Regions from separate parts of the Rhizobium sp. AP16 genome, predicted to be linked through region 1. Evidence: predicted binding sites of a transcription regulator. Region 1 holds the regulator's gene; each other region holds the start of a gene.
The links. Region 1 encodes PhoB, which activates phosphate uptake and scavenging genes when phosphate is short. Its sites were predicted from a motif close to TGTCATNNANCTGTCAT; they were not measured.

Region 1 (3,948 bases):
TCGGTGTGGACCTGAACATCCGTGTCAATACGGTCACGGCGTTGATCGGTCCTTCAGGCTGTGGCAAGTCCACCTTTCTGCGCTGCCTAAACCGCATGAACGATACGATCGACACCTGCCGCGTCACCGGCAAGATCACGCTCGACGATCAGGATGTCTATGACAGCGCCATCGATGTCGTGGAGCTGCGTGCCCGCGTCGGCATGGTGTTCCAGAAGCCCAATCCCTTCCCGAAGTCGATCTACGAGAACGTCGCCTATGGCCCGCGTATTCACGGGCTGCATCGCTCCAAGGCCGATCTCGACCATATTGTCGAAACCAGCCTGCAGAAGGCCGGTCTCTGGGGCGAGGTGAAGGATCGGCTGCTGGAAGCCGGCACCAGCCTGTCGGGCGGCCAGCAGCAGCGCCTCTGCATCGCCCGCGCCGTTGCCGTCAGCCCGGAAGTCATTCTCATGGACGAGCCGTGCTCGGCGCTCGATCCCATCGCCACGGCCAAGGTCGAGGAACTGATTCATGAGCTGCGGGAAAACTTCACGATCGTCATCGTGACGCATTCCATGCAGCAGGCCGCCCGCGTTTCCCAACGCACCGCAATGTTTCATCTCGGCCATTTGGTCGAGGAGAACGATACCGATAAGATGTTCACCAATCCCGACGATTTCCGCACGCAGGATTACATCATGGGCCGTTTTGGTTGATGATATCCCGCGCGCGGCTCCCTTCACACGTTTCACCCTGAGGATAGAAAAATGGTCTCCACTCACATTCTCTCTGCCTATGACGAAGACCTGAAGTTCCTGACGCGCCGCATTGCTGAAATGGGCGGTCTGGCGGAGCAGATGGTCAGCGACAGCGTTCGTGCACTGGTGCACGGCGATGCCGCCCTTGCACAGAAGGTCATCTCCGACGACGTCGTTCTCGACCACGCCGAACGCGAAGTCGGCGACAAGGCGATCGTCACCATCGCTCGCCGCCAGCCGATGGCCGCCGACCTGCGCGAAATCATGGGTTCCATTCGCATCGCCGCCGATCTGGAGCGCGTTGGCGACCTTGGCAAGAATACCGCCAAGCGCGTCATCGCCGTGCAGGGCCACGGCGTTCCGCGCCGCCTGGCGCGCGGCATCGAGCATCTTTCCGAACTGGCGCTCAGCCAGCTCAAGGAAGTGCTCGACGTCTATACGACCCGTTCGCCCGACAAGGCCGTCTCGATCCGTGAGCGCGACGAGGAAATCGACGCGATGTACACCTCGCTCTTCCGCGAGATGCTGACCTACATGATGGAAGATCCGCGCAACATCACCACCTGCACGCATCTTCTCTTTTGCGCCAAGAATATCGAGCGCATCGGCGACCATGCCACCAACATCGCCGAGACGATCTATTACATGGCGACCGGTAGCCAGCCCGAAGGCGAGCGCCCGAAAGACGATACCGCCAACACCGTCGGTGCGGTGACGGAATAACGAAGACGCCAGGAAAAGGAGACCAGAGACGCATGGTTCCGAGAGTTGCTGTTGTAGAAGACGAAGAAGCGCTCAGCGTTCTGCTGCGCTATAATCTCGAGGCTGAAGGCTTCGAGGTCGACACCATTCTGAGAGGCGATGAAGCAGAGCTTCGCCTCCAGGAGCGCATTCCCGATCTTCTGATCCTCGATTGGATGCTCCCCGGCGTGTCCGGCATCGAACTCTGCCGCCGGCTGCGCATGCGGCCGGAGACCGAACGCCTGCCGATCATCATGCTCACCGCCCGCGGCGAGGAAAGCGAGCGCGTGCGCGGCCTTTCCACCGGCGCGGACGATTATGTCGTCAAGCCGTTCTCGACGCCGGAGCTGATGGCTCGCGTCAAGGCGATGCTGCGCCGTGCCCGTCCGGAGGTTCTCTCCACCGTGCTGCGCTGTGGCGACATCGAACTGGACCGCGAGACCCATCGCGTTCACCGCAAGAGCCGTGAAGTGCGGTTGGGACCGACGGAATTCCGCCTGCTGGAATTCCTGATGGCTTCGCCGAGCCGCGTCTTCTCGCGGTCGCAGCTCCTCGACGGTGTCTGGGGACATGACATCTATGTCGACGAACGCACCGTCGACGTCCATGTCGGACGTCTGCGCAAGGCGCTGAACTTCTCCAATATGCAGGATGTCATCCGCACCGTTCGCGGCGCGGGTTATTCCATGGAAGCCTGATCGGGAAACCGGTCAGTCACCCAACATAGCGGCGGAAACAGAAAACGGGCCTTTCGGCCCGTTTCTTTCATTCAGCTATGGGGCATCTCAGCCGCGCGGTTGAGCCGCCGGCCGGCGTCGTTCATGCACCGGCTGGTAGGCCAGGCGCTGATGGTAGCCGCAATAGGGCGATGCATCCGGGCTGTCATTGCCGCAGAAGTGGAAGTCATCCTTCAGCGGATCGCCGACCGGCCATTTGCAGGTGCGCTCGGTGAGTTCCGTCAGGCCGAGGCGACGCGAAATCGGAACGACCACATTGGCGGCCGGACGATATTCGATCTCGTTGACCGTATCGATCTCGACTTCTTCCTTGAGCATCGTCGCGCCCTGCTGACGGGTAACCGTGCGGGTTGCAACGCGCGAGGCGTAGTTCGGTGCGCGCGGCGCCGAAGTGTTGCGCTTCTGTGCTCGGGCGGCCGTCGCCGTGCCGCCGGCCTTCGCTCGGCCCGGCAGGCTCAAGCGATGCACCTTGCCGATGACGGCATTACGACTGACACCACCGAGCTGCGCCGCGATCTGGCTCGCGCTCAAACCCTCGGACCACAGCTTTTTCAGCTTCTCGACGCGTTCGTCTGTCCAATTCATGCCCTGTCTCCGCTGTCGCGTTTCCGATGGCAGAATCCTTCACCATTGCCTCGCATTAGGGCGAGGCGCGAAACGCTTAAAAATTGTGGTGACTAGTTCCGCCGCATGCAGTCTAGTAATTGAGGTTTAACCTAGTGTGAGGCTGACTCCGTGACAAGAGTCGCATGATTCCTGGGGAATCGATTTCGGGGTTTTCCCCAACTTGCTTGTCCAAGCGTGGCATTTTTGCAATATTAGCAACTGAAGACATACCTCTCGTCGCGAGATGCTCTGCCGCGCCTGCTAAATCGCCTGTTTTGTTGACATTGCGGTGCAAAACATCAATAGTGCCTCAGCCGCCGCAAGGCGGCATTTTTGATTTTTCCGGGCCCGTTTCACTTGAAGGAAACGATTGGCCCTAAAGGTTGTGATCGAGGAGATACGGGCCATGGCTGAAACCGCGCCGCTTTACGACACCTATATGCGTGCCCCGCTGCGGTTTGAGCGAGGAGAGGGCGTATGGCTGTTCACGGAGACAGGCGAGCGCTATCTCGATTTCGCCGCCGGTGTTGCAGTGAATTCGCTTGGCCATGCACATCCCCATCTGGTCGCGGAACTGAAGGCGCAGGCCGACAAGGTCTGGCACCTGTCGAACCTTTATGAGGTGCCGGGCCAGGAGAAGCTGTCGAAGCGCCTGACGGAAGCCACCTTTGCCGACAAGGTGTTCTTCACCAATTCCGGCGCTGAGGCGCTGGAATGTGCGATCAAGACGGCGCGGCGCTACCAGTTCTCCAAGGGCCATCCCGAGAAGTTCCATATCATCACCTTTGAAGGCGCCTTCCACGGCCGCACGATCGCGACGATCGCCGCCGGCGGCCAGGAAAAGTATCTCGAAGGTTTCGGCCCCAAGGCGCCGGGCTTCGACCAGGTACCCTTCGGCGATCTCGATGCCGTGCGCGCCGCCGTTACCGATGCGACGGCCGGGATTCTCATCGAGCCCGTGCAGGGCGAGGGCGGCATTCGGCCTGCGACCAACGAGTTCCTGCGCGGCCTGCGCCAGATCTGCGACGAGCACGGCCTTCTTCTGATCCTTGACGAGGTCCAGTGCGGCGTCGGCCGTACCGGCAAGCTCTTTGCTCATGAATGGTCCGGCGTCACGCCCGACA
Region 2 (3,948 bases), on a different contig from region 1:
GAGGAAGTGCGCGAAGCGGTCGGTAGCCGGATTCTCGACGTCTCCCGCTTCTCACCCAGAAAGTCCGCCGCATGAGCCGCCAACTGGGCGAATCGCCCTTCATCAGCCCGACAGCAACGGTCAAGAACTCGACGTTCGGCCGCTACACCGAGGTCTCGGAGCGTTGCCGTATCGACGAAGTCGAGATCGGCGATTATTCTTACATCATGCAGGACGGCGCCGTCTGGTGCGCGACGATCGGCAAGTTCGTCAACATCGCCGCCAGCGTCCGCATCAACGCCACCAACCATCCGACATGGCGGGCGACGCTGCATCACTTCACCTATCGCGCCGCCGATTATTGGCCGGATGCCGATATGGAGACGGATTTCTTCACCTGGCGGCGCGAGAACCGCGTCGTGATCGGTCATGACGTCTGGATCGGCCACGGCGCCACCATCCTGCCTGGTGTTGCGGTCGGCAATGGTGCCGTCATCGGCGCCGGTGCCGTCGTTTCCAAGGATGTCGCCCCCTATACGATCGTCGGTGGCGTACCGGCCAAGCTCATCCGCGAGCGTTTCACCACCGAGGTCGGCGCGCGGATGGACAAGCTTGCCTGGTGGGACTGGGATCACGCCACTCTGCGCACGGCGCTGACCGACTTCCGCGCCCTTTCCGCCGAGGATTTTTTGATCCGCTACGGCGCATGAGGACGTTTTTCGCCGATACGGGGCTTGCGCCGGCCGACTGAGGATCCAGCGTCTGGCGACCCTTTGAGACCAGATATTCGAGGGAGACGCCTTCATGGCAAAACAGTTCGAAAGCATCGATGACCGGCTGAACGATTTCATTGCCCGGCAACATATCTTCTTTACGGCATCTGCGACCGGGACGTCCCGCGTCAACGTTTCGCCCCGCGAGACGCTGTGCCTGCGCATCATCTCACCCAATACCGCCATCTATCTCGACCGCACCGGCAGCGGCAACGAGACCTCGGCGCATATGAAGGCCGATGGGCGGCTGACCATCATGTTCTGCGCCGTCGCGGGGCCGCCGATGATCCTGCGCCTCTATGGGCGCGGCCGGATCATTCACCGGACATCGGCTGAATACCGGGAATTGCTGCATACCCATTATGCCGGCGACGAACCGCTCGGTGCCCGCCAGATCGTCTGGCTGGATATAGACCTCGTCCAGACCTCCTGCGGCTTCGGCGTGCCGCTCTTTTCCTATGAAGGCGAAAGGCCGAGCCTCGATCAATGGGCCAAGGCCAAGGGTCCCGATGGTATCGAGGAATATCGGCGGGAAAAGAACGTCCGCAGCATGGATGGTCTCCCAACGGGTTTATTTGACGCCGACAGCAACTAATGCGGCTCCACTGAATCATCCCACCGCACCAATAGCGGGGGATTGTAACAACACTTACACAAATCTGACATCGGAGCTTCATGAAGCGGCGATAATGCGTTGCCTATACTTGGCGCACAGCCGCTCGAAATTCCGTTTTGAGCCAAGGCACCTGTGCCTATTCATAGTTAGTAGCGCGACGTCAATGCCAGCTGCGGACCAAAGCAGCGGCGAAAGGGAAAGCTTCATGTTCGAGCTCAAGAATGTCTCGCGCCGGTTCGGAAACAAGCTCGCTGTCGATTCCGTGACGTTGGACATTCCGCAAGGACAGATGGTTGGCGTCATCGGCCGCTCGGGCGCCGGCAAGTCCACGCTGCTGCGCATGATCAACCGCCTCGCCGACCCGACTTCCGGCTCGATCCATTTCGCCGGCACCGAGGTTTCCAAGCTGAGTGGCCGGGCGCTGCGCAACTGGCAGCGCGACTGCGCCATGATCTTCCAGCAGTTCAACCTGGTCCCGCGCCTCGACGTCTTGACCAACGTCATGCTCGGCCGCCTCAACCAGCGCTCGACCGTCATGAGCCTTCTCTCGGTCTTCACCCGTGAAGAGCGCATCGAAGCGATCGCGGCACTCGGGCGCCTCGGCATCGAGCAGACCGCATTGCAGATGGCCGGCACGCTGTCGGGCGGCCAGCAGCAGCGCGTCGCCATCTGCCGCGCGCTGATGCAGCAGCCGAAGATGATGCTCGCCGACGAGCCGATCGCCTCGCTCGATCCGCTCAACGCCAAGATCGTCATGGACGCTTTGCGCGACATCAACGAGCGCGAAGGCATCACCGTCATCACCAACCTGCATACGCTGGATACGGCCCGCAACTATTGCGAACGCATCGTCGGCATGGCCGCCGGCCGTGTCGTCTTCGACGGCAAGCCGTCCGACCTGACGGCCGCAGCAGTCAAGGAAATCTACGGCACCGACAAGGATGGCGCCGGTGTCGACGAGACGATGACGTCGACCGCCATCAACATTCCCGATCAGGCCGCGCAAGCCGCGGCACATGCATCCGCCGGCCTGCAACCGCTGGCACTGGCCGGTCCCTGAGAGGGAGCCGGCCGCGATCGAGAGCCCGCGTCAAGGGCGCATTTTTTCAGACCGAAGACATCCGGGGACACACCGGTTAACCAGGAGACGAACCCATGTTGAAGAAGACCCTTCTTGCAGCCACGGCGCTTCTCGCGCTTGCCGGCGGCGCTGCCGCTCAGGACCTCAAGGAATTCCGCGTCGGTATTCTCGGTGGCGAAAACGAAGCCGACCGCCTGCGCAACTATGCCTGCCTCTCCGATCACCTGAAGAAGGAATTCGGCTTCGAGAAGGTATCGCTGTTCCCGGCCGCCGACTATGACGGCGTTATCCAGGGTCTTCTCGGCGGCACGCTCGACTTTGCCGAACTCGGCGCTTCCGGCTATGCAGCCGTCGCTATCAAGGACCCGAAAGCCGTCACCCCGATCCTGACCACGCAGCAGGCTGACGGCTCGACCGGCTATTACTCGATCGGTCTCGCGCTCAAGTCCTCCGGCATCAAGAGCATCAAGGACGCCAAGGGCAAGAAGCTCGGCTACGCCGATCCGGACTCCACCTCGGGCTATCTCGTTCCGCTGACGCAGATCCCGAAGGACACCGGCATGCCGAACGACAAGTTCTTCGCCTCGACCCAGTTCAACGGCGGTCACGAGAACAACCTGCTCGCCGCCTATGACGGCAAGGTCGACGTCGCTGTCGACGACTCCTCGGGCCTCGGCGACTTCAAGGACGGCTACACCTCCGGCACCTTCCGCAAGGAAGTCGACAAAGGCGCCGTCGACCCGAACAAGCTCGTTGAAGTCTGGCGTTCGCCGCTGATCCCGAACGGCCCGCTCGTCGTTCGCAACGCTCTCGGCGCCGAATGGCAGACCAAGCTGACCGACTTCTTCCTGAAGCTCCCGACCGCCGACGCCAAGTGCTTCAACGCCATCGAAGGCGGCGACTTCAAAGGCTACGTCAAGGTCAAGCCGGACTTCTACAACGCCGTTATCGAAGTTCGCAAAGCTGCCATCGGCGGCTGATCTTCGTCCTGACTGCGAGGCGGCCGGCAACGGCCGCCTCTTTGCTATTTTTCAAGGCGGTATTTTTCATGACGATTGCCGATGCCCAGCCACAGATGCAGAGCGCGCCCCACAGCGCCAAGGAGATCGGCGATGCCTGGAGCCGCATGGTGGCCCGGCGCCGTCTCTATACCGGGCTCGGGCTCGCGATCCTGATCATCGCCTTCGTCAGCTCCGTCCGCTTCGCTGACGAGAGCAATGCAGGCCATTTCTTCGACCGCCTGCCGCATCTCTTCGATTTCCTGAGCTGGCTGATCCCCAAGGATTGGGCCGACGTCTATCGCGCACTCTTCGATCTTGCGAGCCCGAACGGCGCAAACGGCGTTGGCGGCGAAGAATTCAATTTTCCCCTCGGCCGCGTCTATGTCTGGGGCAATTTCTACATTCCCGAATATTTCGAGCTGATGATCATCACGATCAACGTGGCGCTGGTATCGACCATCATCGGTTTCATCGTCGCCCTGCCTCTCAGCTTCTTTG
Region 3 (3,948 bases), on a different contig from region 1:
TCATCGAGGAACTGGCCAAGCGCCTTGGCGTCGCCGATCGTCCCGGCTTCGGTTTTTCCGCACGCGAAATGGTGGACCGTATCCTGTCGGATAGTGGCCTGCCGGATTACGATTATTTTCTCGAGCATAAATGGTTCGACCGTCAGCCGGCTTTCGAGGAAGCGCATTTCCTCAACGGTTTTGCCCATTCCGACGGCAGGTTCCGTTTCCGCCCGGACTGGGTCAACCAGCCCGCTCCGAACCGCCCGCCGGAAGCCGTTGGCTTGCTCGGCCCGCACATTGAGCTGCCGGAGTTTCCCGATCAGGTCGATGTCATCGAAGTCGCCGATCCGGATCATCCCTTCCGGCTTGCCACCTCGCCGGCACGCAATTTCCTGAATTCGAGCTTTGCGGAGACCAAGACCTCGCGCCAGAAGGAAGGCCGCCCGGAGGTGATGATCAATCCCGCGGACGCCGCAGCGCTTGAGGTCATCGAAGGCGATCTCGTCCAGATCGGCAATGTCAGGGGCGACATCCGCCTCCATGCGCGCATCACGACGGAGGTAAAGCCCGGCGTGTTGATCGCCGAGGGCCTGTGGCCGAACAAGGCGCATGTGGATGGCGAGGGGATCAATGTGCTCACCGGCGCCGATCCCGTCGCGCCCTATGGCGGCGCGGCTGTCCACGACAACAAGGTTTGGCTGCGCAAGGATGCGAAATGAATAAGTTTGAAAAGGCCAAGGTCGAGATCGTCAGCGAGAAGACGCTCTCGGATCAATGGACACGGCTCAGCAACTACGACATCGACTATACGGATTCCAGCGGCGAGACGCACCGGCTGAAGCGCGAGATCTATCACCGCACGCCGGCCGCCTGCATCTTGCTCTACGATCCCAAGCGCGAGACGGTCATCCTCGTGCGGCAGTTCCGCCTGCCGGCCTATCTCACCGGCTTTCCCGCCTGGATGATCGAAGTGCCGGCCGGCTTGCTCGATGGCGATCATCCGGAAGAGGCGATCCGCCGCGAGGCGATGGAGGAAACCGGTTTCCGGGTCCGCGATATCAGGTTTCTTTTCAAGACATTCACCTCGCCCGGCGCGGTCACCGAAATCATCCATTTCTTCGCCGCTGTCGTCGACACCACCGACCGTATCGCTGATGGCGGCGGGCTTGCCGACGAACATGAGGACATCGAGGTGCTCGAAGTCCGGCTGGCCGACGCGGTGGCGATGATCGAAGCGGGCGAGATCTATGACGCCAAGACGGTCATGTTGCTGCAATGGGCGGCACTGAACAAGGCGAGCTTGGGATAGGCCGTTTGGAAGCGTGCGAGCACTGTCAAAATCAGTGCTACGATCTTCATCACGGCGTCACGAATCGCGCCTATCGGGAGGCATTCGCCGGATAGGTCCGGACCATTGTCATATGTTTGAAACAATTGACGCTATTCCAGGAGAAAGCCGATGTGGCTCAGCAATTTCAAGCTCGTTCTTCCCAATGAGGTGGTCGATCAGGGTTCCATTCGCATCGAGGACGGCGTGATTGCCGAGATCCGCACCGAACAAGTTTCGAATGCGACCTTCGATGGCGGTGGACGGTTGCTGATGCCGGGCTTTGTCGATCTGCATGGCGACATGATCGAGCGCGAGATCGCACCGCGGCCGAATGCCACCATGCCGATCGATTTCGGCATCCACGAACTTGACAAGAAGCTTGCTGCTGCCGGCGTCACCACCGCTTACGCCGCCGTCTCCTTCGCCACGGAAAGCGTCTACGGCCACGTCCGTTCGCTAGAGACCACTTCGGCTGTTATCAAGGGCATCAGCAGCCTGCGTGACCACCTGCTCATCGACCATCGCGTCCACGCCCGCTACGAGATCACCAATATCGGCGCCGCGCCGACGCTGGAGCGGCTGCTGGAGGATGGCGTCGTCGATATGGTGTCGCTGACCGACCACACGCCGGGGCAGGGGCAGTACAACAATATCGAGGCCTATGTCCTCAGCATGTCCGAGCGCCGCTCCATGTCGCGGGAGGCGGCAGAGGACGTGGTCGCTCGCCGCATCGCCATGCGGCAGGATCCGGATATCGAACGCAAGCTACGCGACATTGTCCGCCTGTCCCTGAAGCACAAGCTGTCGCTCGCATCGCATGACGACGACAGCGCCGAGAAGGTGGCCGAGATGCATGATCTCGGCGTCACGATCAGCGAATTCCCTGTGACGCTGCCGGCTGCCGAAGAAGCGCGCCGTCGTGGCCTCTGGACGCTGATGGGTGCGCCGAATGCGCTGCGCGGTCAGTCCATGTCGGGCAATCTGAGCGCCCTTGATGCAGCGAAAGCGGGCCTGCTTGGCATCATCGCCGCCGATTATCATCCTGCCGCCTTCGTGCCGGCGATCTTCAAGATTGCCGAAGTTGCCAGCGGCGCCCTGCCAGCGGCGGTCGCCATGGCAACAGCAAATGCCGCGCGCTCTGCCGGCCTGACGGATCGCGGCGAGATCGCCATCGGCCAGAAAGCCGATCTGGTGGCTGTCGAGCATGGTGCGGTTCATCGCATCCGCGCGACCTTCCGCAACGGCCGCGTCGTCTATAGCGACGGCACGCTGCATCCGCTGATGGCCATGGCTGCCTGAGGGGACGTTCGACTAGATCCGGCTGACGTCGCCAAGCAGGGACAGAATCTGCTGGCCAGCGGCAGCCGGTGCCTTTGCCGTGGTAACGGCCTTGCCGCTTTCCATCCGGACCTTGCCTTCCGCCAGCAGCCGCAGCGACTGAGGATAGAGCTGATGCTCGATCGTCAGCACGCGCGCAGCCAGCGCGTCGGCGGTATCATCGGTCAGCACCGGCACGGCCGCTTGGCCGATCACCGGACCTTCGTCCATGCCTTCGGTGACGAAATGCACGGTGCAGCCGGCGATCCGCTGGCCTGCGTCGATGGCACGCTGATGCGTGTGCAGGCCAGGGAAAAGCGGCAGCAGCGACGGATGAATGTTGATAATCCGGCCTTCGTAGCTCTGGATGAAGCGGCCGGTGAGCAGGCGCATATAGCCGGCAAGGCAGATGATGTCGGGCGAAAGCGCCGAGAGCTGCGCGAGGATGGCCTCCTCATGCGCGTCCTTGCTGGCGAAATCCTTGCGCACGAAGGCGTAGGTGGCAATGCCCTCGGCGGCGGCCTTCGCCAGCCCGCCCGCATCCGCCTTGTCGGAAATGACGGCGACGATTTCGGCCGGATAGTCTGAAGCCGCAGCCGCCTTGACCAGCGCCATCATGTTGGAGCCGCTGCCCGAAATGAAGACGACGACGCGTTTGCGGGCCGAACTCATAGATCTAGCGTACCCTTGTAGACGGTGCCGGCAGCGCCTTCGTCGCGGGCGATCATGCGGCCGAGCGTGACGATGGATTCGCCTTCGGCCTCGAGCGCCGCCTTGACGGTATCGACATTCTCGGCGGCGACGACGGCGATCATGCCGATGCCGCAATTGAAGGTGCGCAGCATTTCCTTGGCCTCGACACCGCCGGTCTTGGCGAGCCACGAGAATACCGGCGGCACCTTGACGGCGGTGAGATCAATCTCCGCGGCGAGGTGCTTCGGCAATACGCGCGGAATGTTTTCCGGAAAGCCGCCGCCGGTGATGTGGGCGAGCGCCTTGATGGCATGGGTCTCACGGATCGCCTTCAGAAGCGGCTTCACATAGATGCGCGTCGGCGTCAGCAGGGCTTCACCGAGCGCCTTGCCTTCTGCGAAGGGAGCAGGCGCATCCCAGGCGAGGCCGGAGAGATCGACGATCTTGCGCACCAGCGAGAAGCCGTTGGAATGAACGCCGGAGGAGGCGAGGCCGAGAATGACGTCACCCTCTGCGATATCGCCGGAGGGAAGAAGCTGGCCGCGTTCGGCCGCACCCACGGCAAAACCGGCAAGGTCATAGTCGCCGTCGGAATACATGCCCGGCATTTCCGCCGTCTCGCCGCC

Region 2: phnC (phosphonate ABC transporter ATP-binding protein) is a predicted target of PhoB. The motif match lies at 1,413-1,429, and genes of this name have one in related genera.
Region 3: PMI03_RS28835 (alpha-D-ribose 1-methylphosphonate 5-triphosphate diphosphatase) is a predicted target of PhoB. The motif match lies at 1,398-1,414, and genes of this name have one in related genera.

The regions. Positions count from the first base shown of each region.
Region 1 is NZ_AJVM01000063.1:141,353-145,300, forward strand. Features, by position in the region: gene pstB (phosphate ABC transporter ATP-binding protein PstB) at 1-698, shown strand, start outside; gene phoU (phosphate signaling complex protein PhoU) at 750-1,463, shown strand; gene phoB (phosphate regulon transcriptional regulator PhoB) at 1,496-2,179, shown strand; gene PMI03_RS17185 (GcrA family cell cycle regulator) at 2,267-2,803, opposite strand; gene PMI03_RS17190 (aspartate aminotransferase family protein) at 3,231-3,948, shown strand, end outside.
Region 2 is NZ_AJVM01000086.1:43,685-47,632, forward strand. Features, by position in the region: gene phnL (phosphonate C-P lyase system protein PhnL) at 1-75, shown strand, start outside; gene PMI03_RS29470 (DapH/DapD/GlmU-related protein) at 72-689, shown strand; gene PMI03_RS29475 (pyridoxamine 5'-phosphate oxidase family protein) at 784-1,347, shown strand; gene phnC (phosphonate ABC transporter ATP-binding protein) at 1,574-2,428, shown strand; gene phnD (phosphonate ABC transporter substrate-binding protein) at 2,524-3,429, shown strand; gene phnE (phosphonate ABC transporter, permease protein PhnE) at 3,498-3,948, shown strand, end outside.
Region 3 is NZ_AJVM01000084.1:41,541-45,488, forward strand. Features, by position in the region: gene PMI03_RS28825 (molybdopterin-dependent oxidoreductase) at 1-701, shown strand, start outside; gene PMI03_RS28830 (NUDIX domain-containing protein) at 698-1,291, shown strand; gene PMI03_RS28835 (alpha-D-ribose 1-methylphosphonate 5-triphosphate diphosphatase) at 1,442-2,611, shown strand; gene purN (phosphoribosylglycinamide formyltransferase) at 2,624-3,301, opposite strand; gene purM (phosphoribosylformylglycinamidine cyclo-ligase) at 3,298-3,948, opposite strand, start outside.